Regions from separate parts of the Cupriavidus sp. SW-Y-13 genome, predicted to be linked through region 1. Evidence: predicted binding sites of a transcription regulator. Region 1 holds the regulator's gene; each other region holds the start of a gene.

Region 1 (10,192 bases):
TTGGCGGGATGCGCGCGTGCCGAGGATTTCAGCACGGCGGTGACCTGGGCCGGGGTCAGGGCGGGATTGACGGCCAGCATCATCGCGGCGACGCCCGAGACCATCGGTGCGGCGAAGCTGGTGCCCGCCGAGGTGTAGGAGATCGCGTACGCACCCGGTGATGCCGCGCCGGCATTGGTCAGCGTGGTGATGTAGAGCGGCGTGGTGGAGGCGCAGGTGGTGGTGCCACCCGACGTGATGACCTTGGAGTTGCCGCAGCCGCCCCCCGGTGCGCTCAGTGCGACCTGCGGGCCCACGTTCGCATAGCTGGCGTTCTCGCCGTCGCTGGCGTGCGCGGTGACGGTGATGACACCGCTGCAGTCGCCAGGCGCCTCGACCGCGCCAGCTGAATTGCCTGCCGCCGCCACTACGACCACGCCGGCCGCGTTGAGATCGTTGACGGCCTGCTGTTCGATCGACGAGCAACTGCCGCCGCCAAGGCTGATGTTGACGATCTTGGCCGGTGTCGCGTTGGCCGGGACGCCGGGCACGGTCAGGCCGCCCGCCCAGCGCATGCCGTCGACGGTATCCGAGAGCAGGGCGCCGCAGCGCCCCGACACACGTACCGGCTGGATCCGGGCCGTCCAGTCCACCCCGGCAATGCCCAGGGCGTTATTGGTGGCCGCGCCCAGGACGCCGGCCACGCGCGTGCCGTGCCACGTGCTGTTGGCCGCGCCGCTGCCGTCCGAGCACGTGGTGCCGGTGGGCACGTAATCGCCCGGATCGGTCGGGTCGCTGTCGCGGCCGTCGCCGTCCACCGACACGGTCGTGCTGCTGATGAAGTCGTAGCCCGCCACGGTCCGGCCGGCCAGGTCGGGGTGGGGCAGGATGCCGGTATCCACCACGGCGATCACGATATTGCTGCTGCCGCGAGAGCGGTCCCAGGCGCGCGGCAGGTTGGCGGCGCCGGTCAGCACCGAGGGCGGGCCGAGGTAGCGCTGGTTGGTGGCGAATTCCGTATCGTTGGGGACGGTGTCGTGCAACTGCAGCCAGCGGTCGGGCACGGCATCGGCCACGCGCGGATCGTTGCGCAGGCGCCTGGCCACTGCCTCGGGCCCGTCGCCTCGCGTGTCCTTGACGGTCAGCAGTTGCAGCGTCCCGGCCATCGGCCGCTTGACCGAGAGGGCCAGCCCCGTATTGGATTCCACGCGCTTCATGCGGGTGGTGTCGGCCTGGGTGCCCACGGTCTGGCTGCCATCGCGCCAGCGCACGATGTAGTTGCCGGTAAATCGGGAAGCCGGTGGCGTGGGGCGAACCGTGGCGCTGGAATCAGCCTGCGCGTGCACGGCGGAAGGGAGGCCCAGCATGGTGCCGAATGCCAGCAGCAGGACCGGCAGCATGGACCTCGGAAGGAAATTGGACGGCTCGTACGGCATCAAGGCTCCTGGGGAGATCGCATGAAACGAACTGCTAAGGAATACCGGTACTGCACCTGCTCATTCTTTCCAGTGGCGGCGGACAGCCATCGTTGGCTACCCGTCGCTATCGGCAATCTGGCACCCCAACCTTAGGATGCAGATTAATTGGCCGGTATGTCGGATGGCATGTCTCGTCCGGTCGGACGTGCCCGGTGTGGCTTCAGCATGCGGTCCGGCGTGGCCGATTCGATACGGGGTGCTGCCTTCAGCGTCGCCACGGCCTGATCCATCGTCACATCGCCGGAGGTCGTGATGGCAGTGATCAGCCACACGCCACCGGACATGGGTCGCTTCACGACGTAACGTGCGGGACCTTCGATAGCCGCCAGCAGCTTGCCGGCATCTTCGGACAACATCACGTCAGGTGGCGTGAACTTGACGAGGATGTCGCCCAGCGCGCGGTCGTTGGTGAGGGCACCGCGCGGCGGTGCGAACGACTTCGACTCCGATGCGCAGCCCGAGATGGCGGTCATGGCCAGCGCGGCGAAGGCGGCCGTGGCCACCGTGCGCGAGAACTGGCGGGGAAACGATGGCAGCTTGCCATGGGTCATCGGTTTGAAACTCCTGTGTGCGGATTGCATGCCGCCGGACTCAGCCGGCCGCCCGGCGCGGCTTCTTGCCGCCGCCTTCGCGGGGCGCGTTGGCGGCCAGGGCCGCAGCGCGTGCGCCCTGCGTCAACATTTCCTCTGCGTGCTGGATAGTGGTCGCGGTTACCGTCGCACCGCCCAGCATGCGCGCGGTTTCCTGGATGCGGCCATCGGCGTCCAGCGCGCGGATCTTCGAGCGCGTGACCGCGCCTTCCTTGTCCTCGCGGCTTTCCTTGCTGACCAGCAGGTGGGTGCCGGCTTGCGCGGCCACCTGCGGCAGATGGGTCACGCAGAGCACCTGTCGAGCGCGGCCCAGTTCCTGCAGGCGCCGGCCCACGACTTCGGCCACGGCGCCGCCGATGCCGGTATCCACCTCGTCGAAAATCAGCGTTGGAGTGGGGGCCGCTTCGCTGGTGATCACCGAGATGGCCAGGCTGATCCGTGCGAGCTCGCCGCCCGACGCCACGCGTGCCAGCGGACGTGCGCTGACACCGGCATGGCCGGCGACGAGGAACTCCACCTGTTCCAGGCCGTGGCTCTGGCCTTCTTCCAGCGGATGCAGCGCCACGGCGAACGTGCCGCCCGCCATCGACAGGCCCTGCATCGCCTCGGTCACGGCCCTGGACAGCGCGTCGGCGGCCACCTTGCGCGCGGCGGACAGATGCTTGGCCAGCGTCAGGTAGGCAGCGCGTGCGGCAGCTTCGCGAGCCAGCACCTTGTTGATGTCCTGCGCGGCCTGCAGGTCGTCGAGTTGCTGCTTGCGCGCCAGCAGTTCGTCGGCCAACTGCTCGGGCGGTAGCCGGTACTTGCGCGCGGTGGTGTGCAGCGCCTGCATCCGTGCTTCCACGGCCTGCAGGCGTTCGGGATCGAGTTCGAGCCGGTCGACATACCGATTCAGCGAGTGCGCGGCTTCCTCCACCTGCACCAGCGCAGGTTCGAGTGCGGCCAGAACATCGCGCAGCGCGACATCGACATCCGCCAGTTGTTGCAACCGCTGGACCACGCCATTGAGCACCGAGGCTACGGCACCATCGGATTCGGAGAGCGCATCGAGCGCGGCGCGGCTGCCGTCGATCAGGCCGGCAGCGTGCGAAAGGCGGTTGTACTCGGACTGGATCTCGTCCCACTCGCCCGGCTGCGGCGCCAGCTTGTCGAGTTCGCCGACCTGCCATTCGAGCCGTTCGCGTTCCAGTTGCATCTCGCGCGACTGGTGCTCCACGGCCTCTCGCTGTTTCACGCAGACGCGCCAGGCGCGCCAGGATTCGGCCACGGCAGCGGCCTGCTCGCTCAGGCCGGCGTGTGCATCGAAGAGATGACGCTGGGCGTCCGGGCGCAGCAACTGCTGGTGGGCGTGCTGGCCGTGAATGTCCACGAGTTGATCGCCTACCTCGCGTAACTGGGCCAGCGTAGCGGCGGCGCCATTGATGAACGCCTTGCTGCGTCCGCTGGCATCGACCGTCCGGCGCAGCAACACAGAATCATCGTCGCCAGCCAGTTCGCGCTCGGCCAGCCAGGCGTCCAGCGCGGGATGCGTGCGGAAGGTGGCGCCGATACCCGCGCGGGTCGCGCCTTCCCGGACGATGCCAGCGTCGGCACGCTCGCCCAGCACCAGCGCCAGCGCATCGATCAGGATCGACTTGCCCGCGCCGGTCTCGCCCGTGAACACGGTGAAGCCGGTCGAGAAGTCGAGGTCGAGGGTGTCGACGATGACAAAATCGCGGATGGACAGGCTGCGCAGCATCTTGGGCGTCTATGAACTGGGTAGAGGATTCGGCGAGTTGGACGGGAGAACCGGAGGCATCGGCTCAGAGCCGGTTGTCCTCGGTCGGGTATTCGTGCCAGTGCAGCTTCTTGCGCAGCGTGGCGTAGTAGTTGTACCCCACCGGGTGCAGCAGGCTCACGGTCTTGGCCGAGCGACGCACGACGATGCGGTCCCCAGGCAGCAGCGACGCCAGAGACTGCATGTCGAAGTTGACACTGACATCGCGCGCGCTGGCCACCTCGATGGTGACCTCGGCATCGTGCGGCAATACGATGGGGCGGTTGGACAGTGCGTGCGCGGCAATCGGCACCAGCACCATGCCGGACAGCGTGGGATGCAGGATCGGGCCGCCAGCGGCCAGCGCGTAGGCGGTGGAGCCGGTGGGCGTGGATACGATCAAGCCGTCCGAACGCTGGTTGTACATGAAGTTGCCATCGACCGAGACCGCCAGTTCCACCATCCCGGAGATACCCGAACGGTTCACCACCACGTCGTTGAACGCCAACGCGGAGAAAATCACCGTATCGTCGCGGATCACGCGCGATTCGAGCAGCATCCGCGACTCGGCCTCGTAGCGGCCGGACAGCATTTCAGGCAGGGCGGTGGTGACGTCCTCCAGAGGGATGTCGGTCATGAAGCCCAGCCGGCCGTGGTTCACGCCGATGACGGGCACATCGTGGCCGGCCAGCTGGCGCGCAAGGCCGAGCAACGTGCCGTCGCCACCAAGCACCACGGCGACGTCGGCCTCGCGGCCAATTTCCTCGGGCGTGAGCACGGGGTAGCCGGTCAGGCCGGTGGCCAGCGCGGTCTCGCGCTCGAACACCACATCCTGGCCATTGCGCAAAATACAGGACGCCAATTCCTCCAGGGGGCCTTCGATACCGGCGGTCGAATGCCGGCCCACCAGGGCGACGGTCTTGAACGGCGCGCGCGGGGCGCTGGTCTTTGAGGGGGCAGACATGGCGGGATTAGACCATACCGGCATGACCATTGTCAGCCTCGGGGCGTGGGCGCTCGCGACGCCGCCCGAACGGCGCAGTTTTGATTAGAATCGGGGCATCATGGACGAACGTTCTAAAACGCTTCTCAAGACCCTGATCGAGCGCTACATCGCCGAAGGGCAGCCGGTCGGTTCCCGCACCCTTTCGCGATACTCGGGGCTGGACCTGTCGCCGGCCACCATCCGCAATGTGATGTCGGACCTCGAGGAAATGGGTTTCATCGCCAGCCCGCACACGTCTGCGGGCCGCATTCCCACGCCGCGCGGCTATCGTCTGTTCGTCGATGCGATGCTGACCGCGCGCCCGCTGGACGGCGAAGTGGTGCTGCCCGCCGAACTGGCCGGCCTCAAGGACCAGATCCAGGGCCAGATGGCCAACCAGCAGCTTGGACCCCAGCGCATGATCACGGCGGCTGCGCACACCTTGTCGAACCTGTCGCAGTTCGCCGGCGTGGTGATGACGCCCCGGCGCGCACAATCGTTCCGGCAGGTCGAATTCATGCGGTTGTCGGATAAGCGCATCCTGCTGATCATCGTCAGCCCGGAAGGTGACGTCCAGAACCGGATCATCCAGACCGAGCTGTCCTATACCCCGGCCCAACTGATCGAGGCCGCCAATTTCTTCAACGCGCACTATGCGGGCATGAGCTTCGACTCGGTGCGCGATCACCTGCGCGTGGAGTTGCAGGCGTTGCGCCGTGACATGTCATCGCTGATGCAGGCCGCCGTGGAGGCGGGTAGCAGCGCGATGGCGGAGGATAACAACGAGCAGGTGTTCATCTCCGGCGAGCGCAAGCTGCTGGAGGTGGAGGACCTGTCGTCGAGCATGGACAAGCTGCGCCGGCTGTTCGATGTCTTCGAGCACAAGACCAGCCTGCTGCAATTGCTGGACGTCTCCAGCCACGCGCAGGGCGTGCAGATCTTCATCGGCGGAGAAAGCCAGTTGGTGCCGATCGAGGACATGGCCGTGATCACTGCGCCGTACGAGGTGGACGGCCAGATCGTCGGCACGCTCGGCGTGATCGGCCCCACCCGCATGGCGTACGAACGTGTGATCCCCATCGTCGATATTACGGCGCGGCTACTCTCCAGCGCGCTTAGCCAGAATCAGACTTGAGCCTTTCGCACGGCATCGCCCGGCGCTCCCGGAGTCGTAATCGGACACCCCATGACGTTTTCGCCTGAACCGGCATACCAGCACGGCCAGTCGCCGCGCACCGCAATCCTGCTGATCAACCTCGGCACCCCCGATGCGCCCACGCCCAAGGCGGTGGGGCGCTACCTGAAAGCCTTCCTGTCCGATCCCCGCGTGGTGGAAATCCCGCGGTTGGCGTGGCTGCCCATCCTGCACGGGGTGATCCTGCCGTTCCGTTCGCGCGCCTCGGCCATGAAATATGAGTCGATCTGGCTGCGCGAAGCCCATATGACCGGCTCCCCGTTGCTGGTCCACACCGAACGGCAGGCCCATGCGCTGCAACTGCTGATGCAGAAGCTGGGCCATGAGGTGACCGTGGCCTGCGCCATGCGCTACGGCAATCCGTCGATCGAATCGGTGATGGAGGCGCTGCGCCGGCAGGGCACGGAGCAGATCCTGCTGCTGCCGCTATATCCCCAGTACTCGGGCACCACCACGGCCACGGCGTTCGACGAAGTGTTCCGTGTCCTGGCGGGATGGCGCAATCAGCCCGAAATCCGGCTTGTGAAGCACTTTCACGATCATCCAGCCTATATTCGCGCGCTCAACGAGCAGGTGCGTGCCTACTGGCGCCAACACGACGTGCCCGATTTCGCGCAGGGTGACCGGTTGATCCTGTCCTTCCATGGTCTGCCTCGCCGGCTGCTGGATCTGGGCGATCCCTACCACTGCGAGTGCCTGAAGACCGGCCGGCTGCTGGGCGAGGCGCTGGGTTTGCAGCCGGGGCAGTATCAGGTGACCTTCCAGTCGCGTTTCGGCAAGGCCGAATGGCTGCAGCCCTATACGGCGCCGACGCTCGCCGAGCTTGGCAAGGTCGGCACGCAGCGGGTGGATGTGTTCTGCCCCGGTTTTCCGGCAGACTGCATCGAGACGCTGGAGGAAATCGCCATGGAAGGGCAGACCGAATTCCGCGTGGCGGGCGGCAACGACTTCCATTTCATTCCATGCATGAATGATTCCGAGGTGTGGATTGCCGGGCTGTCGGATATTGCTTTGCAGCATCTGCAGGGCTGGCCGCTGGCGTCGTTGCATGCGCATGAACTCGATGCGCGCCGCAGCCGGGCGCACGCGCGTGGCGCGGCGGGCTGAAGCAGGAGATAGAGAATGCAGGTGGATTTCGAGAGCGGTGCGCGGATGCGCATCGACAAATGGCTGTGGTGCGCGCGATTCTTCAAGACGCGTTCGCTGGCGGCCGAGGCAGTGGAGCGCGGCAAGGTCACGGTCAACGGCCAGCCGGTCAAGAATTCGCGCGAGGTCAAGCCCGGCGATACCGTCGTGCTGGAAGCGCACCAGCAGCGTTGGGAAGTATTGGTGAAGGGCATTCCGGCCTCGCGGGGCGCGGCGCCGATCGCCCAGACGACTTACGAGGAAACACCGGAAAGCCAGGCCCGACGCCAGAAAGACGCTGAAACGCGCCGGTTGCAGCCAGAGCCGGCCGCCCAGCTACAGGGCCGCCCAACCAAGCGCGACCGCCGTCGGATTGACGATTTTCGTCATTGAGCCAGCCCAGGTCGCCACGGTATTCCGGGAAAAATCAGCGTACGTAGTGGACGAGGTAGTGTTTGAACACGGCCTTGCCGCTGCCATACTCGGTGTCGCGAGGACCCACCGCTTCCGACAGGCAGATGAAGACTGTCATCGCCGATAGCGCGGCGATCAGGCATACGGTCACGACTGGCAGCTTGTGCATGGTGAAGCGTCCCAAGGATGCATCGAATGGATCCACCTCCGGCTCCCGTTATTTTTGTCATTTTTACTGCATGAATCTTAGTCATTGCGATGCAGCAAGGCAATGAACACTCGATCTCATGAAACCGCTCTTTGTAACGGCGTATTTCGGCGTCTCTGAATGTCCACTCTTGAAAAACTGGAGTGGTGCCGCCAAGTGCGGCTAGACTTGCCTGTTGATCCCGAACCGGGCATCCGAACCCCCCTCGGCCTGTCGTTACCGCAGATGGGCCGCGTTTTTAGCTTTGATACGAATCGACATGGAAGAACAGAATCTGACGCCGAATCCGAACATGCAGCCGCCGGCCGACGAGGCCGCCCGCACGCAGGCGCCCGAAGCTGCCGCAGCCGGTGCCGATGATGTGGCACGCCTGGCCCAGCAGGTGGCCGATCTGGAAGCCAAGGCCAAGGAACACTACGACATGTTCCTGCGCGCCACGGCGGAAGGCGAGAACATCCGCCGCCGCTCCCAGGACGAAGTCTCGAAGGCACACAAGTACGCCATCGAGAGCTTTGCCGACAACCTCGTGCCCGTGATGGACAGCCTGCAGGCCGCGCTGGCCGACAACAGCGGCGATGTGGCCAAGCTGCGCGAAGGCGTGGAACTGACCGCCCGCCAACTGGCAGCGGCCTTCGAGCGCGGCAAGATCGTCGAGTTGAACCCGGTCGGTGAGCGCTTTGATCCGCATCGCCACCAGGCCATTTCGATGGTCCCGTCCGAGCAGGAACCGAACACCGTGGTCAGCGTGCTGCAACGTGGCTATACGATCTCGGATCGCGTGCTGCGCCCGGCGCTGGTGACCGTTTCGGCTCCGCGCTGAGTCCGAGTTTCCGCAGGATCATGTAGCAAACACACGCCCGGTGGCCGCAAGGTTGCCGGGCGTTGTCGTGTCTGGAGAATGTAGATGTCTGACGCACCGGCCCCCCATCTGGATCACCGCGCCTTCGAGGCGCTGGCCATGCAGGAAGTGGACCCGTCCACCATCGATGCGGAAATCGCCGCCAGCGGAGACGATCTCGTCTGCGTGTTCTTCTGGGGTGTGGATTGCTTTAACTGCGAAATGGCAAAGAAGGCGATCCTCGCCAATCCCGAGCCGATCCGCGCGCTGAACCTGCGCTGGCTGCACACCAACGTCTACGCGCACCCCGAACTGGGCCGCCGCTTCGGCCTGCACGGCATTCCAGTGTTCATGTTCTTCCACAAGGGCAAGAAACTGGGCCGCGCCACGGGCTGGCACGGTCATGGCCAGTTCGCGGCGGCGGTGGGCAATGCGCGGCTGAAGGCAGAAGGGAAACCGCTCGCCGGATAACCTCAGCGGGACAATGCGTAGCCCAGGCGGAATTGCCAAGGGGTTTTCTGGTTGTAGTACAGCAGGCTCTCGCCATATCCATAGAAATAGCCTGCCATCAGGTAGCCGGCTGTACCCGGCAGCAGCCGCGACAGCGGATAGGTGAGCTGGGCGTCGACACTGCCGTAGCCCTTGCGCGTGCCCTTGCGCAGCGTGGTGGAGAGTTCCCACGAGTCTGGGCGGCCATAGGCGATGTTCAGGTCCATGTAGCCACGATAGTGGGCGATGTCCTCGTTGTCGCTCTTGCCCACATACCCGTACACCTTGGGCGTCACGCGCCAGTGCCAGTCGGTCTGGTCGCCGAAGTACATCGTCGGCTTGATGAACAGGGTGTTGACCGCGCGCGAGTCGTCGCCGTCGCGGCCATTGGATTCGTGCTCGAAGCCGGTGGCGATCGACAGGCGGCTGATCACGCTGTTCTTCACGCCGGTATCGGACAGGTAGTAATACAGGCTGGGCCGGTAGTTGGTGTCCTTGAACGGCTTGGATGCGGCGGCCAGGTCCCAAAGCGAGAACTGCGTGTATGCGAAATACAGGTTGTCTAGTACCGACTTCGAATTCGGGTTCTCGCCTTCGAAAATCCGGTAGCGGAAGCTGATCTGGAACTTGGCGTTGGCACCGTCGTGCGCGCCGATCATCAGGTACATCGGCTCGTTGAACGCCAGACGCTGGGAGTCGCGAAGATCGGCCGGTACCGGACCGGTGGTAGCACCGTCGGCGGTGGATACCACAGGCGTGACGGGCGCTGTCGTTGGCGTGCCCTGGGCATTGGCCAGGTCCCGTTCCGCAGTGGTCGGCTCGGTATCGGGCGTGGCGGCCGGCTTGGCGACGACCAGAGGCGCGGTGGGAGTGGCCTCGCCCGGCAACGGCGCGCGGTTCAGCGTGATGGTGACGGGCGCGGCGTCGATGCCCGCCACGTCCAGCCTCACCATGCCGCGCATGCCTGCGGGCCAGTCGGTCGCGTAGCTGACTGTGCGGTTTTCACCGCGCCGCAGGTTCAGAATCTCCGGCCCCTTGCCCACACGCTTCAACTCCATCCGCACCGGGGCGGCCAGGTCGCCCACGGCAGTCACCTGTAGCGTATCGGGGACGGCATAGCGGCGCGTGTCGTCGT
Region 2 (10,192 bases), 700 kb from region 1:
GCTGATCGCCGTGATGCCGGTGCTGGCTGGCGCCATCACGATGGTGCTGACCGATCGCCACTTCGGCACGAGCTTCTTCTCGGCAGCCGGTGGTGGTGACCCCGTGATGTACCAGCACATCTTCTGGTTCTTCGGGCACCCCGAGGTCTACATCATGATCTTGCCCGCGTTCGGCATCGTGTCGCACGTGGTGCCGGCCTTCGCGCGCAAGCGTCTGTTCGGCTATAGCTCGATGGTGTACGCCACGGCGTCGATCGCGATCCTGTCGTTCATCGTCTGGGCGCACCACATGTTCACCACGGGCATGCCGGTGACGGGCCAGCTGTTCTTCATGTACGCGACGATGCTGATCGCGGTGCCTACGGCCGTGAAGATCTTCAACTGGATTGCCACGATGTGGCGCGGCTCGATGACGTTCGAGACGCCGATGCTGTTCGCCATCGGCTTCATCTTCGTGTTCACGATTGGCGGCTTCACGGGCCTGATGCCGGCCGTGGCACCGATCGACATCCAGTTGCAGGACACATACTTCATCGTGGCCCACTTCCACTATGTGCTGGTGGCGGGCTCGCTGTTCGCGCTGTTCGCCGGCTTCTACTACTGGGGGCCGAAGTGGAGCGGGTTCATGTACGACGAGATGCGCGGCAAGATCCATTTCTGGGGCTCGCTGATCTTCTTCAACGTGACCTTCTTCCCGATGCACTTCCTGGGCCTGGCCGGCATGCCGCGCCGCTACGCGGACTACCCGACGCAGTTCACGGACTTCAACGCCGTGGCCTCGCTGGGTGCGCTGGGCTTCGGTCTGATGCAGGTGTACTTCTTCTTCGCCGTGGTGCTGCCGTCGTACCGTGGCGGCGAACCCGCTGGTGACAAGCCGTGGGATGGCGCCGAAGGTCTGGAGTGGACCGTGCCGTCGCCGGCACCGTTCCACACCTTCGAAGAACCGCCGCACGTTCGGTAACAGGTATTTGCAGCAGGGCCGGATGCCTCGCGCATCCGGCCACTCAGTTGAAAACACGAGAATCATGCAGACCCCAGCAAAAAGCCCGTCGCACACCGAAAGACAAGCCAGCCAGAAAGCCGCCAACCGGCGCCTGGGCCTGATCCTGCTGTCGATCGTGGCGGTCTTCTTCCTGGGGTTCTTCGCCAAGATGGTTTTCCTTGGCGGCTGAACCCAGAAAAGAAAAATGACATAGCAGGAGACAGGCGTGGATGCGCAGGACAAAGCCCTAGAAAAGCGTTTCAACCGCGGCATGCTGATGCGGCTGCTGGTGCTGGTGACGCTCATGTTCGGCTTTGGCTACGCGCTTGTGCCGCTGTACAAGGCGATCTGCGATATCACCGGGTTGAACGTGGTCACCACGCGCGACCTGCACGGCGCCGGATCGCTGAAGAATACGCAGGTGGACAAGAGCCGCACGATTACCGTGGAGTTCGATTCCAACGCGCGTGGACCGTTTGCGTTCCGGCCGGTGAAGCACTCGATGGAAGTGCATCCGGGCGAGCTGACGACGATCGTGTACGAAGTGGCGAACGGCCAGACGCGCGATATCTCGGCGCAGGCCATTCCGAGCTACGCGCCGAAGCAGGCGACCGAGTATTTCAGGAAGGTGGAGTGTTTCTGCTTCAAGCAGCAGACGCTGAAGGCGAACGAGGCGCGCGAGATGCCGGTGGTGTTCGTGATCGATCCGAAGCTGCCGAAGGATGTGAAGAACATCACGCTGTCGTACACGTTCTTCGAGGTTGGCACGCCGGTGGCACAGGCCCCGGCGGAACCGGCCACCGAGCAGAAGGGGAGTTGAGATGCCGACGAACGATCCCGTCAATCGCAAGCTGTCTTTCGGGCAGACGATACGCGCGGTGCTGTGGTCGTTCATCGGGTTGCGCAAGGGATCGGAGCACGAGTCTGATATGGCGCGGCTCAATCCGATCCACGTGATCATCGCAGGGCTGATTGCGGCGGCGGCATTCGTGGCGATCCTGATCGTCATCGTGAAGATCGTAGTCAGCCAGGCATAGCAGGGCAGCAGATACAAAGCGAGCACGCCACCGGCAGACGTCTGGGGCCGGATGGGCGGAAAACCATGAAATCGAGACTTTGAGCTGGAGATAGAAGAATGAGTGCGAATCGCGCAAACGCCCCGTACTACTTCGTGCCGGGCCCGTCGCGCCATCCGATCACGGCGGCTTTTGGCCTGCTGCTGACCGGTGCCGGCGCGGCCGGCTGGGTCAACGGGCAGCCCTGGGCGCCCTATGTTTGCGGCTTCGGGCTGATCTGGTTCCTGTTCGTGCTCAAGAGCTGGTTCGGCGACGCCATCGGCGAATCCGAAGGCGGGCTGTACGGCAAGAACATCGACGTGTCGTTCCGCTGGTCGATGGGCTGGTTCATCTTCTCCGAGGTGATGTTTTTCGCGGCGTTCTTCGGCGCACTGTTCTACGCGCGGACCATCGCCATGCCGTGGCTCGGTGACCTGAACAACAAGATCATCTGGCCGGACTTTGCCGCCGTGTGGCCCAACACCGGCCCGGCGGGCGTGGTGGAAGACTTCCGCACGATGGGTCCGTGGCCGATCCCCACGATCAACACGGCACTGCTGCTGACATCGGGCGTGACGCTGACCTGGGCGCACCACGCACTGCTGGCCGGCAAGCGTAGCCAGGTGATCCAGGGCCTGGCGCTGACGGTGCTGCTGGGTGCGATCTTCATGGGGCTACAGGCGTACGAGTACATCCACGCTTACCGCGACCTGAACCTGAAGCTGACCTCGGGTGTCTATGGTTCGACGTTCTTCCTGCTGACCGGCTTCCACGGCTTCCACGTGACGATGGGCGCGATCATGCTGGCGGTGGTGCTGGGCCGCGTGCTCAAGGGCCACTTCACGCCGGATCACCACTTCGCGTTCGAAGGCGCCGCCTGGTACTGGCACTTCGTGGACGTGGTGTGGCTGGGTCTCTACGTGGTGGTGTACTGGCTGTAAGCGCGGCCGCCCGCGTGGCGGCTTGCCGTACCGATGCAGAGTCGAAGCGCCGCGAGGGCCAGGGGTCCGGCGGCGCTTCTGTTTTTGTCGGGGAAGGTCGCTCGCTCAGGGCGACATCAGGATGCCGGTGCTGTGAATCCAGCCCATCCAGTTGGCAAACAGGATGAACAGGAACAGCGCCACCGAGAAGCCCACGCGCAGCATCAGCGAGCGCATCATGTTGGGCGTGCGGCCCCGGTCGCGCATCATGAAGAACAGCGCGGAGGCCAGGCTGCCGATGATCAGGATGAGGGCAACAATGATGACAAAGCGCATGGCGGGGCCTGTTCTGGGAAGCGCCCATTATGGCATCGCATCGCAGCGGGAAAACCCGTGACGACCCGTACGAAGCGCGTGTTGTGGCGCTCACCCGGTGCGGTGCCGATCATCGCGGCGCTGGTGGTGATTGCCGTGACCTGTGCGCTCGGCAACTGGCAACTGCGTCGCGCGCACGAGAAGATCGATCGCGCGGAGCGGCTGACATCGCTGGCGGCACAGCCGCCGGTGGAACTTGCTGCAGGCAGCGACGCGCAACTCGTCGATCGCAAGGTCCGCGCATGGGGCACGTTCGACGCGGCGCATACCGTGCTGCTCGACAACCGTCCGCATGGCAACGGCACGGACACGCGCGCGGGATTTCTGGTTCTGACGCCGTTGCGTCTGGCCGATGGTGCCGCGGTGCTGGTGCTGCGGGGCTGGCTGCCGCGCAATGTACAGGACCGCACGCGGATCGCGCCTTTTTCGACGCCATCCGATGAGGTGCAGATCGACGGCACGGCACTTGCCGGTGTGCCGCGTGTCTACAGCATGGGCCGTGACCCGGCGGCAGAAGCCGGGCAGAAGATCCGCCAGAATGTGGACCTCGCCGCGTTGTCGCGCGAGATCGGCGCACCACTGCTGCCTTTGGTACTGGAGCAATCCAGCGATAACGCCGACGGCCTGGCGCGCGACTGGGCGCCGGCCGACCTCGGCGCCGATCGTCACTATGGCTACGCCGCGCAGTGGTTCGGGCTGGCCGCCCTGACGCTGGTGCTGCTGGCCGTGCTCGGCTGGCGCCGCGCCCGACTCGAACGCCGGGAGGGGCCGCAGGCCGCATCGGCACAGAACCTAACCGAACGATGAACGTACAGACCGAACCCATGTCGCAGCAAGATCCTTCGGCCACGCCCCAGCCACCTGCCGACGCCCGCATCGATGCACGCACACGCCGTGGCCGCCTGCAGATGCTCATGCTGCTGCTGGTCTGCGCCTCGCCGGTGCTGTTCTCGTACTTCACGTACTACGTGATCAAGCCCGAGGGCGGCAGCACCAACTACGGCGCCCTGATCGATCCGCAACGTCCCATGCCGGCCGTCACGCTGACCGACGAGCGCGGCCAGCCAATGCCGCTGGCGCAACTGCGCGGCAAGTGGGTGATGCTGATGACCGATCCGTCGGCCTGCGGCGAAGCCTGCGCGCGCAAGCTGTTCACGATGCGTCAGATCCGGGCGGGGCAAGGCGAGAACCGCGAGCGGATCGTGCCGGTCTGGCTGATCCAGGATGCGGGCGAGGTGGACGGACGGCTCGCCGCCGCCTACAACGAACCCTATGCGGGGGTGCGATTCCTGCGCATGGACGCCGGGGCCATCGCAAAATGGCTGCCGGCCCGCGAGGGTGGCCGCGTCGAGGACACGATCTTCCTGGTGGACCCGCTCGGCAACCTGATGATGCGCTGGCCCGCCGATCCCGATCCGGCCAAGGTCAGCAGCGACCTCAAGAAGCTGCTCAAGTACTCGCGTATCGGATAATGGTCGGCTTCTAAGGTTTTTACGATTTCACCGGTTGTATCGCAATGCTGCTCCAGCTCGCCATCATTGGCATCCTGATCGCCCTGCTGCCACTGTCCTATGTGATGGTGCGCGGCAGCCGTGACAAATACCGCAAGCTCGTGTGGATCACGGCGTTCCTGACGCTGGACCTGATCATGTTCGGCAGTTTCACGCGGCTGACCGATTCCGGGCTGGGTTGCCCGGACTGGCCCGGCTGCTACGGCCACTCCAATCCCCATTCGGCAATGGAGCCGATCCGCGCTGCCGAGACCGCGCTGCCCAGCGGCCCGGTCACGCTCATGAAGGCGTGGATCGAAATGATCCATCGCTACTTCGCCATGGCGGTGGGCGTGCTGATCATCTCGCTGATGGTGCTGGCCTGGGTCAAGCGGCGCGAACTGCGGCAATCGCCGTGGTTCTCCACGGGCGTATTCGTGCTGGTCTGCGTGCAGGGGCTGTTCGGCGCGCTGACCGTGACGATGAAGCTGCAGCCGATCATCGTGGTCACGCACCTGATGCTGGCGATGCTGCTGCTCGCGTCGCTGATCTGGCTCGGTTCGCGCAACGATCCGCCGCATCCGGTGGCGCCGCAGGCGGCGTCGCTGCGCCGGGCCGGCGTGCTGGCCGTGGTGCTGCTCGTCATCCAGATCTTCCTGGGCGGATGGGTGAGCACCAACTACGCGGTGCTGGCCTGTACCGATTTCCCGCTCTGCAACGGCCAGTTGGTGCCCGAGATGGACTTCCGGCACGGCTTCACGCTGTGGCGACAACTCGGGATGACGGCGGATGGCGACTACATCCCGCACGCGGCGCTGGTGGCCATTCACTGGGTGCATCGCGGCTTCGCATTCGTGGTGCTCGGCTACCTGCTCTGGTTCGGCCTGCGGACGATGCGGCTGGAGGGTCTGGCGCGCCACGGCAAATGGTTGCTGGCGGTGCTGGCGCTGCAATTGGCGACGGGTTTGTCGAACATCGTGTTCGACTGGCCGCTCGGCGCGGCGGTGTTACACAATGGTGGAGCAGCCCTGCTTTTGATACTGTTACTCCGTCTCAACTACAATATCGGCCTCGCGACCCGCTCCGCAGGCGCCGCCGCTCCTACCCGGATAGCCGCGCGCGTCACATGAAGGACAAGATGCCCCCCGCCGTTTCCGCCACCGCTGCCCATCCCCGTTCCCCGGTGGGCCGATTCGTCCACCTGGCCCGCCAGTACGCCGCGCTGACCAAGCCGCGCGTGACGCAACTGGCCGTGTTCTGCGCCGTCATCGGCATGTTCCTGGCCACGCCGGGCATGGTGCCGTGGCCGGTGCTGATCGGCGGCGCAGCGGGTATCTGGCTGCTGGCCGGCGCGGCATTCGCCATCAACTGCCTGGTGGAACAGAAGATCGACGCGCGGATGCGCCGTACGGCGTGGCGCCCCTCGGCCACCGGCGAGATCACCACCGTCCAGACGCTGATCTTCTCGGCCGTGCTGGGCGGCGCGGGCATGTGGTTGCTGCACGCGTACGCCAATGACCTGACGATGTGGCTGACCTTCGCCACATTCCTCGGTTACGCGGTCATCTACACGATCCTGCTGAAGCCGGCCACGCCGCAGAACATCGTCATCGGCGGGCTGTCGGGCGCCATGCCGCCTGCGCTGGGCTGGGCCGCCGTGGCAGGCACCGTGCCAGCCGAGGGCTGGTTCCTGGTGCTGATCATCTTTACGTGGACGCCGCCGCACTTCTGGGCGCTGGCGCTCTATCGCCGGGCCGACTACGAGAAGTCCGGCCTGCCGATGCTGCCAATCACCCATGGCGAGCGCTACACGCTGCTCCACATCCTGCTCTATACGCTGGTGATGATCGCCGCCACGCTGCTGCCGTTCGTCTACGGCATGAGCGGCTACATCTATCTGGCCGCCGCGCTGGGGTTGGGGCTGGTTTTCCTGGGCTACGCCTGGGCGCTGTTCCGCAACTATTCGGACCAGCTGGCGCAGAAGACCTTCCGCTACTCGATCCTGTACCTCTCGCTGCTGTTCGCGGCGCTGCTGGTGGATCACTACTTCAAGTTCGTGCCGCAGATCTGACGCACCTGCCTGCGGCATCTTGACGCGCCCGGGAGCCAGCGCCGATGTGATCGGCGATACTTTCGGGCGTCTCTCCCCCTTCCTCCCACTGCCGCATGCCGAATTTCTCCACGAGTTTCTCCCTGTTGCGCCGCCTCTGCCTGCTCGCGCTCTGCACGCTGTTCCTCGCCGCGTGCGGCCAGCCGAAGCCTTCGTTCAAGAATGTCGATATCTCGGGCGCGTCCGATTTCGGCAAGGACTTCGCGCTCCAGGACCCCACGGGCAAGACGCGCACGATGGCGGACTTCAAGGGCAAGGTCGTGCTGATGTTCTTCGGCTACACCCACTGCCCCGACGTGTGCCCGACCACCATGGTCGAACTCAAGCAGGTCATGGAACAGATGGGCGCCGATGCCGACAAGGTGCAGGTGCTGTTCATCACCGTGGACCCGGAGCGCGACACGGCGCAGTTGATGGGGCAGTACGTGCCGGCCTTCGACTCGCGGTTCATCGGCCTGCGTCCCGCTGACGAAGTCGCGCTGAAGAAGGTGGCGAAGGACTTCAAGGTCTACTACGCCAAGGTGCCGGGGACGTCACCCCTGAACTACACGATGGACCACTCGGCCGGCAGCTACGTGTTCGACCAGAACGGCCAGCTGCGCCTGTTCATCCGGCATGGACAGGGCCCGGAACCCATCGCGCATGATTTGAAGGCGCTGATGGCCTCCTGAGCGTTCCACGGGGCATGAAAACAAAAAGGCCGGTCAGTTGACCGGCCTTTCGTACTTTCGGGGAGCGAGAGTCAGGCGAAAGCCGCCAGCGCACCCTTCATCTTCTTCATCGCCGCCGATTCGATCTGGCGGATACGCTCGGCCGATACACCGAACTCGTCAGCCAGTTCGTGCAGCGTGGAGCCGCCCGAGCCGTCATCGTTCACGTCGAGCCAGCGCGCCTCGATGATGCGGCGGCTGCGCGGATCGAGCTTGGTCAGGGCTTCTTCCAGACCCTCGACCTGCAGACGGTCCTGACGCTTGGCTTCCAGCACCTTGGTCGGCTCGTTGTGGTTGTCCGCGAGGTAGGCGATGGGCGCGAAGTCTTCTTCGCCATCGTCGACCTGGCCTTCCAGCGCCAGATCACCGCCTGCCATGCGGGTTTCCATCTCCATCACTTCCTCGGGCTTCACGTTGAGCTCGCGCGCAACGGCTTCCACCTGTTCGGGCGTGAAGGTGTGCAGGCCGGTCTTGTGGCTGCGCAGGTTGAAGAACAGCTTGCGCTGGGCCTTGGTGGTCGCCACCTTGACCATGCGCCAGTTCTTCAGCACGTATTCGTGGATCTCGGCCTTGATCCAGTGCATCGCATACGACACCAGCCGCACACCCTGCTCGGGGTCGTAGCGCTTCACGGCCTTCATCAGACCGATGTTGCCTTCCTGGATCAGGTCGGCGTGGGGCAGGCCATAGCCCAGGTACTGGCGGGCAATGGACACCACCAGGCGCAGGTGCGACATGACCATGCGACGCGCGGCGTCGACAGATTCGTTGTCGCGCAGATCGCGCGCCAGCCGAAGCTCTTCCTCGGGGGTGAGCATCGGAATACGGTGGACGGCCTGGATATAGCTTTCCAGATTGCCCAGCGTGCCCGGGAACGTCAGCGCGAAAGCGTTCGCAGCAGCGTTCTGGGGCGCCGTCGGCAGACGGCGGGAAACTTGGTTTTGATCGGCAGACAGGACTGCGTTCACTTTGACTCCTTTCGCATCCGGCTGGCAGTTGCCGGTGTGTCCCGGTGGGACACCGCATTGCAACGCATATTAGCACTCGAACCGGACGAGTGCTAAGTTTGAGGTCTTATGGGAATGATAGTTCCAGACGATCAGAAGCTATTTTCAAATAGGCACAAAACTTTGCTCCGGTGCCCCGGATCCGCGACTGGCAAGGGTTTGACGGCCGCGCTTCCTCAACAGGAATGTTAGAGGGCGTTATTGTCCATCGGTTTCCTACGAATTCTGAGGAATTCTGGGATGGTCTATTGCTGGATTCGCTACACTGGAAGTTGTTTTTCAGCCCCTTTCCGGAGCCATCCATGTCTGCTATCGAACACTTGCTGAAACCCCACGTCCGGGACATCGGCGAGTTCACAGTGCGCCGCCTGCTGCCGGCCGCTACCACCCAGACTGTCGGACCTTTCATCTTCTTCGATCACATGGGGCCTGTGGAGATGGCGCCCGGCCAGGGCATGGATGTGCGTCCGCATCCGCATATCGGGCTCGCCACCGTGACTTACTTGTTCGAGGGCGAGATCATGCATCGCGATAGCCTGGGCAGTGAACAGGTCATCCGCCCTGGCGACGTGAACTGGATGACGGCCGGACGCGGGATCGCACACTCAGAACGGTCGCCGGACGCCGCGCGCGAGGCCGGGCCGCGCCTGCATGGCATCCAGACCTGGGTGGCGCTGCCGAAGGCGCACGAGAACGATCCGCCCTCGTTCCACCATCACCCCGGCGCCACGCTGCCCAAGCTGGAACTGCCTGGCGTGCGCATGACCGTGATCGCTGGCGATGCGTTCGGCGCCGAGTCGCCCGTGCGTGTCTATAGCCGCACCTTGTACGTGGCAATCGAAATGGAAGCGGGCGCCAGTCTCGTGATTCCGGCGGAGCACGTACAGCGCGGGATCTATCCGGTGGACGGCAATGTGGAACTGGATGGCGAGACGCTGCCGGCCGAGCACCTGGTGACGCTGACGCCGGGCGAGCCTGTCACGGTGACCGCCACAATCCCGTCGCGCCTGATGCTGCTGGGCGGCGATCCCACTGACGGCCGGCGCTTCATCTTCTGGAACTTCGTGGCCAGCAGCAAGGACGCCATCGAGGAAGCCAGCCAGCGCTGGCAGGACGACCAGTTCCCGCACGTGCCGGGCGAGACCGAACGCATCCCGCTGCCGACACGGCGCTAGGCGCCCTTTACCTGTTCGTCAGACCGGGCTGGCCCAGGCCACCCGGGTGGCCTGCTTCAGGCATTCCTTGATCGTCTCGACCTGGGTGGCGATCGGGGCCGGCACGGGTGCCGCACCGTCGAGCACCTGCCGGATCCACGCAGCGGTGGCCGCCACATCGGTGCCCGGTGGCAGTTCGGGTACGTCGCCAATCGAGCCTGTAACCGGATCGATCATCGTCTGCTGATGGCCGTCGTGCATCCAGTCGATGCGCGTACTGCGCCGCGCGTCGGCCACCACCTCGCCTTCCGTCCCGCGTCCCAGCAATACATTGGCCGGTTCGTGCGAGAAGTAGTCGGTCAGCGTCTCGCGGTACTCGGGGTGGGTGT
Region 3 (10,192 bases), 360 kb from region 1:
GCACTGGTGTTCGGCGAGATCAACTACGGCATCCCGATTGGCGACGCACTGGCGGGCCTGACCGACCGCGTGCCTCTGGAAGACCTGCGCTATCTGGTCATCGCGATCATGATCCAGCGCGAATCGGGCGGCAACCTGGCCGAGATCCTCGACAACGTGGGCGCCCTGATCCGCAAGCGGCTGCAACTGCTGGACAAGGTGCGCGTGCTGTCGGCCGAGGGGCGTCTCGGCGGCGTCATCCTGACCCTGCTGCCGCTGGTCATGGGCGTCCTGGTGTACCAGATCAACCCTGACCTGATTTCCACGCTGTGGACCGATCCGGCCGGCATCCGAATGCTGTGGGCGGCCATCGCCATGACCTGCGTGGGCATCGTGTGGATGCGCCAGATCGTGCGGATTCATGTCTGAGACAGCCAGCAACCGAGGCGGGCGCCAGCCCGGACCATCATGCCCATGACCACCATCCTCCTGCTCACGGCCACCTTTGTCATCGTCTTCGGCGTGTCCTGCGTGGCAATGGCGCTGCTAAGGCCCAGTGCAGTGCAGCGCCGCGTGGGGCAGATCCATCGCGAGATACCGGGTGTGGAAATGCCGTCGCCACAAAGGGGCTGGCTACGCCAGGCCGAAAAGCTGGCCCGTCCGCTCGCCCGGATATCGCTGCCGAAGGAGGGATGGGAAAACTCCGCGCTGCGCACGCGCTTCATCCACGCAGGATGGCGCCAGCCGGAAGCCATGGCCGTGTACTTCGCACTGAAAACGCTGCTTGTGACCGGCCTGCCCCTGGTCATGTGGGTCCTGCTGTCCGGGCACCTCGACCCCGCGCAGCAGGCCAAGCTGCCACTGGCAATGTTTGCCGCAGCCGTGGCAGGGTTCTACCTGCCCGACCTGGTGCTGCGCCACAAGGTGCGCAGGCGCCAGCGCGAGATCTTCGAATCGTTCCCCGACAGCCTGGACCTCATCATGGTCTGCGTGGAGGCTGGCCTGGGTCTCGATGCGGCCGTGCTGCGCGTGGTGGAGGAAATGCGCAGCGCGCGCCCCGCAATGGCCGAGGAATACGAACTTCTCACGCTGGAGTTGCGTGCCGGCCTGCCGCGCGAGAAAGCCATGCGGAACCTGGCCTCGCGCACCGGCGTGGAAGACGTGAGCATGCTCGTGGCGATGCTGATCCAGGCCGACCGCTTCGGCACCAGCGTGGCGGATTCGCTGCGTGTGCATTCGGACATGCTCCGCACGCGCCGCCACATGCTGGCCGAGGAGCGCGCCGCAAAGATCGGCACCAAGATCCTCTTCCCGCTGATCTTCTGCATCTTTCCGTCGCTGTTCGTGGTGCTGCTTGGACCAGCCGCCATCCAGGTCATCACGGCACTGCGTTCGGTGGCGAATCAATAGGCACGCCCCAGTCTTCCGCCCCATCCGAAGGAGACCATCATGCGCCATCGCACCCGCTCTCGCCCTGCTGCCTCCGGCCAACGCGCCCGGGGAGCCGCAGCCGTGGAATTCGCCCTGATCTTCCCGCTGCTGATGTTCATCGTGTTCGGCGCGATCGAGTTCGGTACCGCGCTATACGACAAGGCCGTGATCACCAACGCCAGCCGCGAGGCGGCGCGTGCCGGCGTGATCCTGCGCACGCCCGCAATGACCAGCACGCAGATCAAGCAGGTAGCCACGAACTATTGCCAGAACAAGCTCGTGGCCTACGGCGCCTCTGCCACCTGCACCTACCCTGGCACGGTGACGGCATGCAGCACCACCGGCACGCCACTCACCGTACAGGTGGCCTACAACTTCAATGGCCTGCTGCTGGGTCCCCTGATCCGGCCGTTCACGGGTCCGATCACGATCAATGCATCGACCACCATGCTCTGCGAGTAGCGGGCATGCACCCCGAGGGAGGCCAGTGATGACACATCGCCCAACCAACATATCGTCCCGCCCTCGTCGGCAACGCGGCGCCATTGGCATCATGATGCCTTTCATGATGATCACGATCCTGTCGATCGGTGCCATCGCCATCGACGTGGGTCATCTCGTGGTGGTGCGCAACGAACTGCAGAATGCCGCGGATGCCGCGGCACTCGCGGGCGCGGCAAAGCTCTACCCAGCCACGCCTGCGCCGCAGTGGACCAACGCGGTCAGCAACGGCACATCGGCCATCGGACTCAACAAGGCGGCGGGCGTGACCCTTAGCACGGGCGCTGTACAGGCCGGCTACTGGAACCTGGCCGGCTCGCCTGCCACGCTGCAGGCGCAGACCATCGTGCCAACTTCCAACGACGCGCCAGCCGTCCAGGTCACGATCAGCCGCGGCGCGGGCAGCAACGGCGGCCCCGTGGCCATGCTGCTCGCGCAGGTCTTTGGCGGATCTGCGGCCAGCACTTCGGCCACCGCCGTGGCGGTGGTATCCGCACCGGGCGCGCTGCTGGCGGGCGCTACACCGCTGCCCATGGTGATCTCGTCCTGCCTCTACAGCCAGTTCTTCAATCCCACCACGGGGCAGCCACTCACCACGAGTTTCAAGATCGGATCGAGCTATCACTACGGCCCATGCGAATCCGGCCAGTGGACCACGTTCTTCTCGAATACGAATAGCGACTCCGCCACCAAGAACATCATCAATGGCAATACGCCCAGCCCAGCCATGAAGATCGGCGACAAGGTGTGGGTGCAGACCGGCACCAAGACGAACCTGTTCGGCGAAGTGGCCAGCGAGCTGACGGGAAAGACCGTGATCATTCCCGTCGTGTCGGACCCCACCAACACCGGCTTCCAGACCAATGGGCAAATGTCCATCGTCGCGTTCGCGGCGTTCTACATCGAGACCGCTGTGGGCGGGTCAGGCAAGTATGTACAAGGCCATTTCGTGGGTGGGGCGCCCGTGACCAACAGCGGCGGTGGCGTAGGCCCCTACTACGGCGCCTACGTCCCGCCCCGCCTGGCGAAGTGACCCCGAATGGAGCCGGCGGCCCGCCAGTGCCCCAGGCAATGGTGGCCCCTTGCGGCGCGTATCCATGACGCGCCATGAGGCCCCCCTGGCTCCTTTTGCGGCTCGGTCCTTGACCGGGCCGCTTTTTTTTCGAAGAATCGACCGCAGCCACCCCACAACCGGAGCCTGCATGAAGCTGCGCGTCCTCAGCGACATTCACGTCGAACACAATCCGTCCGAGCCCGTGCCTGACTGCGCGGCCGACCTCGTCATCCTGGCCGGCGACATCGCCAACGGCCGCGACGGCATCGACTGGGCCGCACGCACTTTCGACGTGCCCGTGCTCTACATCCCAGGCAACCACGAGTACTACGAAAGCGCGTTCGATACGGTGGACCAGTTGATGGCCGAAGGCGCCGCCGAGGCCGGCAACGTGACGCTACTCAACGGCACCGTGGCGGAATTTGCCGAACCCGACGGCCAGCGCGTGCGAATTGTCGGCACGACCTGGTGGACCGACTACTGCCTCTACGGCGAGAACCGCGCGGACGAGGCCATGGAAGCCTGCGCCCGGGTGATGGTGGACCATCGCCTGATCGCCACGACCGATGCCGATGGCTCGCATCGCGGCTTCACACCTGCCGACGCACTGGCCCGCCATCACGCCGCCACCGCCTGGCTGGCCGATGTCCTGTCGCAACCGTTCGACGGCAAGACCGTGGTCGTCACGCACCACGGCCCGGACCTGGGCAGCCTCGATGCCCGCTACGCGCACGACATCGTCTCCGCCGGCTTCATCTCCCGCCGCCCCGACCTTGTGGCACAGGCCGACGTCTGGATTCACGGCCACACGCATACCAGCTTCGACTACTGGATCGAGGATTCGCGCGTGGTCTGCAACCCACGCGGGTATATCTCGCGGCGGACGGGGCAGCCGGAGAATCCGGTGTTCGATTGGGGGAAGGTGGTGGAGGTTTGAAGAGCCCTCCCTCCGCCTAGGTTTGCTCCCCTCTCCCGCTTGCGGGAGAGCAACCGTGTCAAGCAGGTCGGTTGTTCTGCCAAGGCCGACCCGTCTTGACCATGACATTGAGAATCGTCAGAAGCTTCCTCATGCACCCGACGATGGCGACTTTGAACGGCTTGCCAGCCGCTCTCATGCGTTCATAGAACTCGGTGATCGCCGGGTTGTGCTGCATCGCTGTGACTGCAGCCATGAACAGCGCCTTGCGAACATCGGCACGCCCGCCCCTTATGTAACGCTGACCACGCCGCCTGCCGCTATCGTCATTGAAGGGCGCAAGTCCGACCAGCGCGGCGATCTGCTGGCGGTTTAGCGTGCCAAGTTCCGGCAGCCGTCCGAGCAGCGTGAAGATTGTCACCTTGCCCACCCCCGGCATGCTATCGAGCAAATCCACCTTGTTCTTCCAGGCTTCGCTGGTGCGTAGCCGGTGCGTCATGTCGAGGTCGGTGGACTTGATCCGCGCATCCAGCCACGCGATATGCTCCTTCAAGCTCTTCTGCGCGACAGCCGGCGCCTTGTCCAGGCGGGTCTTTTCCTGCGCACGCATGACGACCAACTGACTGCGACGATCCAGCAAATCAGCGAATTCACGCTGCATCTCGTCGGGCAGCGGTCGCACCGGCGGCCGAATTTGCTGGGCAAAGCGCGCAATTACCCGCGCATCCAGCCTGTCCGTCTTGGCCAGGATGCCACACGCTTTGGCAAAGTCGCGGATCTGCCTGGCATTGATCACCACCACCGGCAATCCAGCGGCAGCCAGTGCCATGCTCACAGGGGTCTCATAACCGCCTGTGGCCTCCATGACAACCCGATCCACCTCGCCATTGACGTTGAGCTCCGTCAGGTGCTCCACGAGCAAGGCGATACCCTTCTCGTCGTTGCTGAACTGGCGCGGGCCGCCTTGCGGCACAACATCGATATCCAGGGTCTTCTTGCTGACGTCGATGCCGATTGCTAGCTTGATATCCATTTGGCTTGTCCCATCCTTGTGTCAATCCGGCGTGCTGCCTTACAACCGTTCGGGCTTAGGCTAAACGCTACCAAGAAATGGACACCACGATCCTAGCTCTCCCTCGAACTTGGACTAACGTCCAGAGCATGGGGTTGTCGATCTGTGGCGTCCGGAGACAATGATGCGACATACAAGGGGTTGGGGGAGAGGGCCAGAGGTTCTGTTTGCCGCCTTGTAGCCATTTGAACTGCCCGCCCTCTCCCCCACCCCTCTCCCAAAGGGAGAGGGGAGAAAATCAAAAACAAGCGATCCGGGAGCAAAAACAAAAACCCCCGAGGGCTCACGCCCTCGGGGGTTTTTTCGACAGTCAGGCGGGTTGGCCTGGCAGTCCGGCGCGATTTACATCATGCCGTCCATGCCGCCCATGCCACCCATGCCGCCCGGCATTGCCGGCGCCGATTCTTCCTTGGCGGTTTCCGCCACGGCGCAGTCGGTCGTCAGCATCAGCGAAGCCACCGAAGCGGCGTTCTGCAGCGCGGTGCGGGTCACCTTGGTCGGATCCAGCACGCCCATTTCCACCAGGTCGCCGTACTCGCCCGAAGCCGCGTTGTAACCGTAGTTACCCTTGCCTTCGATGACCTTGGCCACCACGACCGAAGCTTCTTCACCAGCGTTCAGCACGATCTGGCGCAGCGGCTCTTCCATGGCGCGCAGCACGATCTTGATGCCGGCGTTCTGGTCCGGGTTGGCACCGGTCAGGTTCGAGATGGCAGCACGTGCACGCAGCAGGGCCACGCCACCGCCAGGAACAATGCCTTCTTCCACGGCAGCGCGCGTAGCGTGCAGCGCATCTTCCACGCGTGCCTTCTTTTCCTTCATTTCGACTTCGGTGGCAGCGCCAACCTTGATCACGGCAACACCGCCGGCCAGCTTGGCCACGCGTTCTTGCAGCTTTTCACGGTCGTAGTCCGAGGTGGCTTCCTCGATCTGGGCGCGGATCTGCTTCACACGGCCTTCGATGGCCGAGCCGTCGCCGGCGCCGTCGATGATGATCGTGTTTTCCTTGCCGATCTCGATGCGCTTGGCTTGACCCAGGTCTTGCAGGGTAGCCTTTTCCAGCGTCAGACCGATTTCCTCGGCGATCACCGTGCCGCCCGTCAGGATGGCGATGTCTTCCAGCATGGCCTTGCGGCGGTCGCCGAAGCCCGGAGCCTTGACGGCGGCGGTCTTCAGGATGCCACGGATGTTGTTCACCACCAGCGTGGCCAGGGCTTCGCCTTCCACGTCTTCAGCGATGATCAGCAGCGGGCGGCCAGCCTTGGCGACTTGTTCCAGCACCGGCAGCAGGTCACGGATGTTCGAGACCTTCTTGTCGAACAGCAGGACGAACGGGTTGTCCAGGGCAACAACCTGCTTTTCCGGGTTGTTGATGAAGTACGGCGACAGGTAGCCGCGGTCGAACTGCATGCCTTCCACGACTTCCAGCTCGTCGGCCAGCGACTTGCCGTCTTCGACGGTGATGACGCCTTCCTTGCCAACCTTGTCCATGGCTTCAGCAATGCGCTCGCCAATCGAGGCGTCGCTGTTTGCCGAGATCGCGCCAACCTGGGCGATTTCCTTGCTGGTCGTGGTCGGCTTGCTCAGCTTCTTCAGCTCTTCCACGGCCGAGGCCACGGCCTTGTCGATGCCGCGCTTCAGGTCCATCGGGTTCATGCCGGCGGCCACGAACTTCATGCCTTCGCGGACGATCGACTGGGCCAGCACGGTTGCGGTGGTGGTACCGTCACCGGCGTTGTCGCTGGTCTTGGAAGCCACTTCCTTGACCATCTGCGCGCCCATGTTCTGCAGCTTGTCCTTCAGTTCGATTTCCTTGGCCACGGACACGCCGTCCTTGGTCACGGTCGGGCCACCGAAGCTGCGCTCCAGCACCACGTTGCGGCCCTTCGGGCCCAGGGTCACCTTCACTGCGTTGGCGAGAATGTTCACGCCTTCGACCATCTTGGCACGTGCGGCGTCGCCGAACACTACGTCTTTTGCTGCCATGTCTTGAATCTCCGAATCTGGGAAGACCGTCCCGCGGTCATGGTGGGGACGGTCAGGGAATCTGGTGTGATGCGGTCAGGCTTGCGTCAATTACTTGTTGACGACGGCCATGATGTCTTCTTCGCGCATGACCAGCAGTTCCTGGCCATCCACCTTCACGCCCTGGCCGGCATACTTGCCGAACAGCACGCGGTCACCCACCTTGACGTCGAGCACAATGTTGTTGCCCTTGTCATCCTTCTTGCCCGGGCCAACGGCCAGGACTTCGCCTTGATCCGGCTTCTCGGCTGCATTGTCGGGAATCACGATGCCGGACGCGGTCTTGGTTTCATTGTCCAGACGCTTCACGATCACACGGTCGTGCAGAGGACGCAGGTTCATACGGACTCCTAAATACAAAAAAGTGAGTTTTGATTCACAAAATGGCCGTCATCTTCAACGGCCATCCGGGTTTGGGTCTACCGCAGAGGTGTGACTAACCGGTTGTTAGCACTCTCCCCCAGCGAGTGCTAATTATAGGGACGGGGTATTTCCTTTTCAAGACGCGGACTGAATGGGGGTTTACCCGCGCTCATGCAGATTCACCGCCTTTGACATGAAAAAACCCCGTACCGGGTCACCAGTACGGGGTCGAATCGGGGTCGGGACGGGAGGGAAAGTCAGTCCAGGCCGCTGCTGTCGATATAGCCCAGTGCTTCGCGCACCGCGCGCCTGGCCTTGAGCACGTAGCAGACCTGGCGCTCGCGGACGACCAGCGCCAGCAGGTCGGCCTGCACCATTTCCTGGAAACAGTGGGCCGCATGCTTGTGGGTCAGGCCCGAGACCTCCACCAGCGCCATGGCCGGCAGGCCATCGTCGCCGGCTTCGAGCAAGGCACGACAGATAGCGGCGCGCGCGGGCACCGTCAGCAACGCGAGGGCCAGGGTGCTTTCCTGGGTGTCCATCCGCTCTCTCCCCGAAAAATCTGATCAGTCATCGGATGATGCCCCACCGGGCCGGCATCGTATGCCTGAAACAGACGGTGATTCGAGGGCCGTATCGCCACGGCAACGCTCTGTCCACGCTCTCCGGGTCTACCCCGTTGGCGCGATGCCGGTCCCGGCATAGAATCGTCTGGCGCCAGTACTCTCAAGGGACTGAATGGACGCTGCCAACCCACGCCAACGTTTCGAGACCCAGTTGCTGCCGCATCTGGACGCCGCCCACAACCTTGCCCGGTGGTTGTGCGGCAACGACGAAGACGCCAGTGTCGTGGTGCAGGAAGCCCTTGCACGCGCCTGCCCCCTGTTTGGTAGTGCCCGTGCGGCTCAGCCCCGCCCCTGGCTGTTGGCCATCGTCCACGCCACCTGGCAGTCCCGATATCCTGCGCCGCGCCACGCCGACAACGCCTGGGCGCCCGACACCCCCGATGACGCCACGCAATGGCTCCTCCGCGACGAGGACATCCCCCTTGTCAATGCCGCGCTCGAACGCCTGCCCGTGGCATGCCGCGAGGTACTGGTCCTGCGCGAGCTCGAAGGCTTGCACTACCACGACATCGCACGGATCGTCGATATTCCCGTGGATCAGGTGGCGTCGCGCCTGGACCATGGCCGGCGCCTGCTGGCGGCAACCGTCGCCTTGATACGCAACATTCCACCCGTCGGAGAGTCCCGTCATGGATTGCATTGAGGCACGCCACCTGCTGCGGGCCACCGCCGACGGCGAGGCGGGCGCAGCCGACAGCGTGCGGCTGGAGCGGCATCTGGAAGACTGCGACAGTTGCGTCGACACGCTGCGCCGCCTCCAGTCGCTGCGGCATGCCGTGCAGCACGCCGCCACCTACTACCGAGCGCCCGCCGGCCTGCGCGAACACATTCTCGAATCGCTACCGTCATCGCCATCGCTGTCCGAGCCTGGCTGGGACAGTGCGTCCCACCCGCCCGCCGAGCCCGGCTGGCGGCGCTGGTTCAGATAATTCCGAAGCAGCAAAGAAAAGACCCCGCGCGAGGCGGGGTCCTTCCTTATTGCCTGCGCGAACCGACAATCAGGTCAGCACGAACGGCAACTGGCGCTGGCGCTGGCCCGTGAGACGGAACAGCGCGTTGGCCACGGCCGGGGCAATGCCGGGCGTGCCCGGTTCGCCAAGCCCGGTCGGGTTGTCGTCGGACGGCACGAAGAACACATCCACCATGGGTGCGTCCGGCATGCGGGGCGGCGGATAGTCAGGGAAGTTGCTGTTCTTGACCGCGCCATTCTCGATCTCGATGGCAAACCCCGGGCGGGTCATGGCCAGGCCGAAGATGCATCCGCCCTGGATCTGCGCCTCGGCGCCCAGCGGATTGACGACGCGGTTGGCATGCACGCCGGCCGTCACGCGATGCACGCGCGGCTCGCCTTTCACCAGCGACACGTCCACCACGTACGCCACCACCGATCCGAACGATTCGTGCACGGCCACGCCCCAGGCGTGCCCCTTCGGCAGTTTCTTCTTGCCATAGCCCGAGCGGTCCACGGCCAGTTGCAGCGCCGCACGGTGACGCGCGTGCTTCTTCTCGTCGAGTTGCGCCATACGCCATGCCACGGGGTCCTTCTTCGCGGCGGTGGCCATTTCGTCAGCCAGCGTTTCCTTGACGAACGCAGTGTGCGTGTTGCCCACCGAGCGCCACCAGAGCACCGGCACATCCACCTTGGGGTGATGCACCTGCACCTGCAGCGGCACGTCGTAGTCGTTCTCGACGATACCCTCGGTCATCGTGGCATCGACACCGTTCTTGACCATCATCGGCTCGAACGGCGTGCCGGTGATGATCGACTGGCCGACGATCGTGTGCTGCCAGCCCACCACCTTGCCTTGCGCGTCCACGCCGATGCGGGCACGATGCACGTGCAGCGGACGGTAGTAGCCGCCCTTGATGTCGTCCTCGCGGCTCCACATCACCTTGACGGGTTCCGTGTGTCCGCTGGCGACCCACACGCGCAGCACGTTGGCCGCTTCGACGAGGTAGTCAGACGTCGGCACGGCGCGGCGTCCGAAACCGCCACCGGCCATCATCGTGTTCAGCGTGACCTTCTCGGGCGCGAGCTTCAGCGTGCGCGCGATGGCGCCCTGGTCGATGGTCTGGAACTGCGAGCCCACCCACACCTTGACGGCGTTGATCTGCTTGCCAGCCACCTCGGGCTGCAGCGTGCAGTTCAACGGCTCCATTGGCGCGTGGGCCAGGTACGGCACGCGGTATTCGGCGTCGATCACCTTGGCCGCGCCGGCCAGCGC

Evidence for each region. The regulator HrcA, encoded in region 1, represses chaperone genes, less so after heat shock. The targets are predictions, from matches to a motif close to TTAGCACTCNNNNNNNNNGAGTGCTAA.
Region 2: a site for HrcA is predicted at 8,680-8,706, ahead of rpoH (RNA polymerase sigma factor RpoH). Genes of this name have one in related genera too.
Region 3: a site for HrcA is predicted at 7,426-7,452, ahead of groES (co-chaperone GroES). Genes of this name have one in related genera too.

Annotation. Positions count from the first base shown of each region.
Region 1 covers NZ_WHLX01000001.1:1,049,488-1,059,679, forward strand. Annotated here, with positions in the region: gene mprA (MprA protease, GlyGly-CTERM protein-sorting domain-containing form) at 1-1,379, opposite strand, end outside; gene GA566_RS04810 (hypothetical protein) at 1,559-2,008, opposite strand; gene recN (DNA repair protein RecN) at 2,049-3,785, opposite strand; gene GA566_RS04820 (NAD kinase) at 3,850-4,767, opposite strand; gene hrcA (heat-inducible transcriptional repressor HrcA) at 4,868-5,923, shown strand; gene hemH (ferrochelatase) at 5,975-7,090, shown strand; gene GA566_RS04835 (RNA-binding S4 domain-containing protein) at 7,106-7,501, shown strand; gene GA566_RS32855 (hypothetical protein) at 7,536-7,727, opposite strand; gene grpE (nucleotide exchange factor GrpE) at 7,990-8,550, shown strand; gene GA566_RS04845 (co-chaperone YbbN) at 8,635-9,039, shown strand; gene GA566_RS04850 (phospholipase A) at 9,042-10,192, opposite strand, start outside.
Region 2 covers NZ_WHLX01000001.1:344,995-355,186, forward strand. Annotated here, with positions in the region: gene ctaD (cytochrome c oxidase subunit I) at 1-961, shown strand, start outside; gene GA566_RS32840 (cytochrome oxidase small assembly protein) at 1,026-1,172, shown strand; gene GA566_RS01605 (cytochrome c oxidase assembly protein) at 1,209-1,802, shown strand; gene GA566_RS01610 (DUF2970 domain-containing protein) at 1,804-2,019, shown strand; gene GA566_RS01615 (cytochrome c oxidase subunit 3) at 2,118-2,978, shown strand; gene GA566_RS01620 (twin transmembrane helix small protein) at 3,084-3,293, opposite strand; gene GA566_RS01625 (SURF1 family protein) at 3,351-4,139, shown strand; gene GA566_RS01630 (cytochrome C oxidase subunit I) at 4,136-4,804, shown strand; gene GA566_RS01635 (heme A synthase) at 4,849-5,952, shown strand; gene cyoE (heme o synthase) at 5,949-6,893, shown strand; gene GA566_RS01645 (SCO family protein) at 6,989-7,603, shown strand; gene rpoH (RNA polymerase sigma factor RpoH) at 7,675-8,610, opposite strand; gene GA566_RS01655 (pirin family protein) at 8,952-9,824, shown strand; gene ybiB (DNA-binding protein YbiB) at 9,843-10,192, opposite strand, start outside.
Region 3 covers NZ_WHLX01000001.1:689,905-700,096, reverse strand. Annotated here, with positions in the region: gene GA566_RS03220 (type II secretion system F family protein) at 1-408, shown strand, start outside; gene GA566_RS03215 (type II secretion system F family protein) at 448-1,389, shown strand; gene GA566_RS03210 (TadE/TadG family type IV pilus assembly protein) at 1,429-1,872, shown strand; gene GA566_RS03205 (TadG family pilus assembly protein) at 1,844-2,944, shown strand; gene GA566_RS03200 (metallophosphoesterase) at 3,114-3,902, shown strand; gene GA566_RS03195 (IS110 family transposase) at 3,961-4,914, opposite strand; gene groL (chaperonin GroEL) at 5,296-6,939, opposite strand; gene groES (co-chaperone GroES) at 7,030-7,320, opposite strand; gene GA566_RS03180 (ArsR family transcriptional regulator) at 7,599-7,883, opposite strand; gene GA566_RS03175 (sigma-70 family RNA polymerase sigma factor) at 8,080-8,610, shown strand; gene GA566_RS03170 (anti-sigma factor) at 8,597-8,896, shown strand; gene GA566_RS03165 (xanthine dehydrogenase family protein molybdopterin-binding subunit) at 8,966-10,192, opposite strand, start outside.